One region of the Streptomyces anthophorae genome, then DNA from elsewhere that is predicted to be linked to it. Evidence: riboswitches for the same ligand, from Rfam matches in the RefSeq annotation. Region 1 holds a riboswitch; the other holds the start of a gene.
What was found. A riboswitch is a leader RNA that binds a small molecule or an ion and turns the genes downstream of it on or off. The one in region 1 is predicted to bind glycine.
Positions count from the first base shown of each region.

Region 2: linked by a shared signal. The riboswitch ahead of gcvP (aminomethyl-transferring glycine dehydrogenase) and the one ahead of gcvT (glycine cleavage system aminomethyltransferase GcvT) in region 1 are both predicted to bind glycine.

Region 1 is NZ_JBLWQQ010000001.1:3,112,133-3,115,527, reverse strand. It holds gene glyA (serine hydroxymethyltransferase) at 1-270, opposite strand, end outside; gene gcvH (glycine cleavage system protein GcvH) at 279-656, opposite strand; gene gcvT (glycine cleavage system aminomethyltransferase GcvT) at 721-1,836, opposite strand; glycine riboswitch at 1,874-1,975, opposite strand; glycine riboswitch at 1,976-2,075, opposite strand; gene ACNYS0_RS13830 (AAA family ATPase) at 2,236-2,856, shown strand; gene ACNYS0_RS13825 (enhanced serine sensitivity protein SseB) at 2,967-3,395, shown strand, end outside.
Region 2 is NZ_JBLWQQ010000001.1:7,389,815-7,393,209, forward strand. It holds gene ACNYS0_RS33560 (DNA polymerase IV) at 1-843, shown strand, start outside; gene ACNYS0_RS33565 (PRC-barrel domain-containing protein) at 786-1,160, opposite strand; glycine riboswitch at 1,284-1,380, shown strand; gene gcvP (aminomethyl-transferring glycine dehydrogenase) at 1,566-3,395, shown strand, end outside.

The DNA.
Region 1 (3,395 bases):
GTACTCGGCGCCGAAGAGCGCCTTCACGCGGTCGATGGCGATCTGCTCGGTGACGTCGACGTGCTCGCAGCCGCCGTAGTAGCGGCGGCCGGGGTAGCCCTCCGCGTACTTGTTGGTGAGGACCGAGCCCTGGGCCTCCATGACGGCGGCGGGAGCGAAGTTCTCCGACGCGATCATTTCGAGGGTCGACTGCTGGCGCTTCAGCTCGGCGTCGACCGCGACGGCGACCTCGGGGTCGAGCTCGTGCAGGGATTCGTTCAGTACGGACATCGGTGGGGTCAGCTCCCGGAGAACTCGGTGTACTCGTCGGCGGAGAGCAGGTCCTTCGGCTCGTCGGCCAGCCGGACCTTGAACAGCCAGCCGCCCTCGAACGGGGCCGAGTTCACGAGGGCCGGATCGTCGACGACGTCCTGGTTGATCTCGGTGACCTCGCCGTTCACGGGGGAGTACAGGTCGGAGACCGACTTGGTCGACTCGAGCTCGCCGCAGGTCTCGCCCGCGGTCACGGTGTCGCCGACCTCGGGGAGCTGGACGAACACGATGTCACCGAGCGCGTTGGCGGCGTGCTCCGTGATGCCGATGGTGGCGACGCCGTCCTCGACGGCGGAGAGCCACTCGTGCTCCTTGCTGTAACGCAGCTGCTGGGGGTTGCTCATGATGCGAATTCTCCTGTACGCGGGAAGGTGCTGGTGACGGAGGGGGCGCCCGGACGGGCGGGGCCTACTTCTGACGCTTGTAGAACGGCAGTGCCACGACCTCGTACGGCTCGTGCGTGCCGCGGATGTCGACGCCGACGCCCGCCGTGCCGGGCTCGGCGTGCGCGGCGTCCACGTACGCCATCGCGATCGGCTTCCCGAGCGTCGGGGACGGGGCTCCGGAGGTGACCTCGCCGATCACCTGGCCGTCCACGACGACGGACATCCCGGCGCGCGGGACGCGGCGGCCCTCGGCGATGAGGCCGACGAGCTTGCGGGGCGGGTTGGCCTCGGCGCGCTCGGCGGCGGCGACCAGCGCGTCATGGCCCACGAAGTCGTCGCTGTGGGAGGTCTTCTCGAACTTCACGACCCGGCCGAGACCGGCGTCGAAGGGGGTGAGGGACGTCGACAGCTCGTGCCCGTACAGCGGCATGCCCGCCTCCAGGCGCAGCGTGTCCCGGCAGGACAGGCCGCAGGGGATCAGGCCGTACTCGGCGCCCGCCTCGGTCAGCGCCTGCCACAGCTTCTCGGCGTCGGCGGGGGAGACGAACAGCTCGAAGCCGTCCTCGCCGGTGTAGCCGGTGCGCGCGATGAGCGCCTGCACACCGGCGACGGTGCCGGGCAGCCCCGCGTAGTACTTCAGGCCGTCCAGGTCCGCGTCCGTGACCGACTTCACGATCGCCGCGGAGGTCGGGCCCTGCACCGCGAGCAGCGCGTACGCGTCGTGGTCGTCGCGGACCTCGGCGTCGAAGCCGGCGGCGCGCTCGGTGAGGGCGTCGAGCACGACCTGCGCGTTGCCCGCGTTCGCGACCACCATGTATTCGGTCTCGCCGAGCCGGTACACGATCAGGTCGTCGAGGATCCCGCCGTCCGCGCGGCAGATCATCGTGTAGCGGGCGCGGCCGAGGCCGACGGAGCCGATGTTGCCGACGAGAGCGTGGTTGAGCAGGTCCACGGCCCCCGGCCCGGACACCGTGATCTCGCCCATGTGGGACAGGTCGAAGAGACCGGCCCGCGTGCGCACGGCGTTGTGCTCGTCGCGCTCACTGCCGTAGCGCAGCGGCATGTCCCAGCCGGCGAAGTCGGTCATCGTCGCGCCGAGCGAACGATGCAGGGCGTCGAGAGATGTCGTACGGGTCATCAGTGGTGCTCCCGGGCATGACGGCGATGGCGAAGTGTCCTCCCCATCTGTCATCGGAACCTGAGAGGTTCGCCCCGAGGGGGCTTGCACCTTGGGTGGGGGCGCCGTGTCACAAAGGCGCCCCACTTTTCAGATCTGCCTCGCCCGCGCGGTACGGGGCCTGAGAGATTCAAGGGAGGAACTTGCTCCTTCGGCGTCCGGGGACCGATGGGTACCCGGAACTCTCCCGCGCGGATTCAAGCGGCCGGTATGCAGTTGCGCGCACATCATTGCATGCCCGTCCGACAGGGAAACCCCTTGAGTGGCATTACCTTCTCTTTACACTTGAGGGGCAAGGGTGACGTGACCGGAACGGGGAGGACGATCGCGGTGCACAAGGCAGTGGCGGGGGCTTACGCGGTGTCGGCTTCGGCATCGGTGGTGGCGGGGGTGCGGATCCCCGGCCAGCGCTCGGTACGGGACCTGCGCGGCCGCCGCGGACACACCCCGCGCAGACTCGCCTTCGAGGCGGGCGACCTCGTCGTGCTCTCCGGCCTGCCCGGCAGCGGCAAGTCGACGCTGATGCGGCGGGCCGTCAAGGAGATCCGGATCGATTCGCAGGACACCCGCGAGCGCTGGGCCGCGCGCATGCCGGCCCGCCTGCCGTACGCGCTGTACCGGCCGCTGGTCCGCATCGCGCACTATGTGGGCCTGCGGCGGGCGATGCGCTCGGGCGTCAGCGTCGTCGTGCACGACTGCGGTACGCAGGCGTGGGTGCGCCGCTGGGTGATCCGCACGGCGCGGCGGCGCGGGGTCGCCGTCCACCTGATGCTGCTCGACGTACCGGCGGACACGGCCCTCGAGGGGCAGCGGGACCGCGGCCGTGGAGTGTCCCGGTACGCCTTCGCCCGGCACCGCAGGGCGGTGGGCGCGCTCGTCAGCTCGACGGAGCGGGGGGAGCCGCCGGCCGGGATGGAGTCGGCGGTGCTGCTCGACCGGGCGGCGATGGAGGCGCTCGCCGGGATCACGTTCGGCGACTGACGGCCGGGGCCCCTGCGCAAGCGGACGGAACCGCACCGTGTCCAATTGTGTGTACGAGTTAAGGTCGGCGGGCACAGCAGCGGGCAGAACGGCAGAGGTTGATGGCAGTCATGGAGTTCCCAGGCACCCCGGAGCCGGGTCACGGTCACGCCCAGGGGCACGAGGGCGGCTACGGCCACCCCGCGCAGGGCTGGCCCGCCAACGAGTTGGAGGAGGTCCTCGCCGCGGCCCTCGGCCAGGAGGCGGGGAGTGCTGGGGATTCGGCGGGGCGCCGAATAGTCGAGGTCCTCGGCCGCAGCCACGTGTGGATCCCGCTGCCCCGCGGCGGCTCGAACGCGAGCCGGGACCTCGACCTGCCGAGCCTGGAGATCGGGGGCCAGGCCTTCGTCCCCGTGTTCAGCTCCGAGCAGCAGTTCATGGCGGTCACCGGTGGCCGGATGGACTGCACGATCGCCCCGGCGGTGGAGTTCGCGCGCGGGCTTCCGCCGCAGGTCGGCATCGCCGTGAACCCGGACGGCACGGTCGGTGTGCCGCTGCCG
Region 2 (3,395 bases), 4.3 Mb from region 1:
GTGCGGCTCCTCGGGAAAGCGCACGGCAGCCATCTGTACGAGATGGCCCTGGCCCGCGACGAGCGGCCGGTCGTGGCCGAGCGGGACTCCAAGTCCGTATCGGTCGAGGACACGTACGACGTGGACATCCATGACCGGGTGCAGGTCAGGATGGAGGTGCGCAGGCTCGCCGGGCGGTGCGTGGAGCGGCTGAGAGCGGCCGAGCGCTCGGGGCGGACCGTGGTGCTCAAGGTGCGGCGCTACGACTTCTCGACGCTGACGCGCTCAGAGACGCTGCGGGGACCGACGGACGATCCCGGGGTGGTGCGGGAGGCCGCGGCGCGGTTGCTGGAGAGCGTGGACACGACCGGTGGCGTGCGGTTGCTGGGCGTCGGGGTCAGCGGGCTCGCCGACTTCACGCAGGAGGACCTGTTCGCACAGTTCGCCGCCGCGGAGGAGGAGGCTGCCGCCGCCGAGGAGCTGGAGGGGGAGGCAGGGTCGGTCGAGCCGGTGGAGGCGGCCGAGCCCGAGCCGACGCCCGTGGAGCGGAAGTGGCTGGCCGGGCACGATGTGCGGCATGCGGAGTTCGGGTCCGGGTGGGTGCAGGGGAGCGGGCTCGGGCGGGTGACCGTGCGGTTCGAGACGCCGTACGCGGTGGTGCCGGGGCGGGTGCGGACGTTCCGGGTCGACGACCCGGAGCTGGAGCCGGCGGACCCGCTGCCGCTCGTCGAGAGAGCCGAAAGAGCCGGGGCCTTCGAAGCGGCCGAAGAAGCCGAGGCCTTCGAAGCCGCCGAAGAGGCCGGGGATCAGGTCGTCTCGTCCTCCGCGCCCGCGACCTTGCCGAACGTGACGTCGGGCGACTGAGGCGCCGTGATGTCAAGACCGTAGTGGTCGTAGAGCTGGAGCTCCTGCTCAGGGGAGAGATGGCGGCCCACGCCGAAGTCGGGGGCGTCCTTGATCAGGGAGCGCTCGAAGGGCACGTGCAGCGTGCCGTCCGTGAAGTCGCTCGGTTCGAGCGGGACGAAGGCATCGCGGCTGAACAGGCCCGTTCGTATCGCGGCCCACTCCGGCACACCCGTGGCATCGTCCAGATACACCTCGTCGATGGTGCCGATCTTGGCCCCGTTGCGGTCGAACGCCTTGCGGCCGATCAGGTTGCGCGGATCGACATCGGTCTGCACGGGCCCTCCAACTGATCGCGATGATCGCAACTCGTCTGTAAGGACTACGAAAGAGCACATTACGTAAGGCGGCCACTCGGGGGCTCCGGCCAAGTAGCCGCTGGTAGGCTGGCAAATGGCTGCTGACCCCGTGCGGGAGAGTCCTCCGACAGTCGTCGGAAGGCGCCGAAGGAGCAAATCCTCCCCGGAATCTCTCAGGCCCACGTACCGCACGGACGAGGTCACTCTGGAAAGCAGGGCGGGGTGCACGGTTTCCGCTCTCACCGACGGTGCAAGCCGGTGTGTTCCGTGTTTTCGCGGGGTGGGCCGGTGAAGCTCTCAGGTTGAGATGACAGAGGGGGAGGCCGTCCGGGTACCCGCGCCGTGGTGCCCCTCGTAGGTCGCAATGACCAGGAGGCCTCCGCAATGACCGCCAATCGTATTCCGCTCTCCCAGCTGGAGCGAGGAATCCCCTTCGAGCAGCGCCACATCGGCCCCGATGAGGCCGCTCAGGCCAAGATGCTCGCGCAGGTCGGCTACGGCTCGCTGGACGAGCTGACCGCGGCCGCGGTGCCCGATGTGATCAAGAGCGCCGAGGCGCTCGACCTTCCGGCCGCACGCAGCGAGGCCGAGGTGCTCGCCGAGCTGAAGTCCCTTGCAGAGCGCAACCAGGTGCTCGGCTCGATGATCGGCCTCGGCTACTACGGGACGTTCACGCCGCCCGTCATCCTGCGCAACGTCATGGAGAACCCGTCCTGGTACACGGCGTACACGCCGTACCAGCCGGAGATCTCGCAGGGCCGCCTGGAGGCGCTGCTCAACTTCCAGACCATGGTCGCCGAGCTGACCGGCCTGCCCACCTCGGGCTCCTCGCTGCTCGACGAGGGCACCGCCGCCGCCGAGGCGATGGCCCTGTCGCGCCGCGTCGGCAAGGTCAAGAACGGCGTGTACGTCGTCGACGCCGACGCCCTGCCGCAGACCATCGCCGTGATCCAGACCCGCGCCGAGCCGACCGGTGTCGAGATCGTCGTCGCCGACCTGAGCGAGGGCATTCCGGCCGAGGTCGCCGAGCGCGGGGTCGTCGGCGTGCTCGTGCAGTACCCGGGCGCCTCCGGCGTCGTGCGGGACATCAAGCCCGTGATCGACCAGGCGCACGAGCTGGGCGCCATCGTCACCGTCGCCGCCGATCTTCTTGCGCTGACGCTGCTGACCTCGCCCGGTGAGCTGGGCGCGGACATCGCCGTCGGTACGACGCAGCGCTTCGGTGTCCCGATGGGCTTCGGCGGTCCGCACGCCGGCTACATGGCCGTGCGTGAGAAGTTCGCGCGCTCGCTGCCGGGCCGACTGGTGGGTGTCTCCGTCGACGCCGACGGCAACAAGGCGTACCGCCTCGCCCTTCAGACCCGTGAGCAGCACATCCGCCGCGAGAAGGCGACCAGCAACATCTGCACCGCGCAGGTGCTGCTCGCCGTCATGGCCGGCATGTACGCCGTCTACCACGGTCCCGAGGGGCTCAAGTCCATCGCGCGGCGCACCCACCGCTACGCCACCCTGCTCGCCGCGGGGCTCACGGCGGGCGGCGTCGAGGTCGTGCACGGCGCGTACTTCGACACCCTCACCGTGCGGGTGCCGGGCAAGGCCGCCTCGGTCGTCTCCGCCGCGCGCGAGGGCGGCGTCAACCTGCACCTCGTGGACGCCGACCATGTCTCGGTCGCCTGCGACGAGACGACCACGCGGGACCAACTGGGCGCCGTGTGGACCGCGTTCGGCGTCGACGCCGACATCGAGGCGCTGGACGCCGAGGTCGAGGACACACTGCCGGGCGGGCTGCTGCGCGAGGACGAGTACCTGACGCACCCCGTCTTCCACCAGTACCGCTCCGAGACGGCGATGCTGCGCTACCTGCGCATGCTCGCCGACCGCGACTACGCCCTTGACCGCGGCATGATCCCGCTGGGCTCCTGCACGATGAAGCTCAACGCGACGACGGAGATGGAGCCGGTCACCTGGCCCGAGTTCGGCCAGCTGCACCCCTTCGCCCCCGCCGAGCAGGCGCAGGGCTACCTGACGCTCATCCGTGAGCTGGAGGAGCGGCTCGCCGAGGTCACCGGCTACGACAAGGTGTCGCTCCAGCCGAACGCCGGCTCGCAGGGCGAGCTCGCCGGTCTGCTCGCCGTCCGCGGCTACCACCGCGCCAACGGCGACGAGCAGCGCACCGTCTGCCTCATCCCGTCCTCCGCGCACGGCACGAACGCC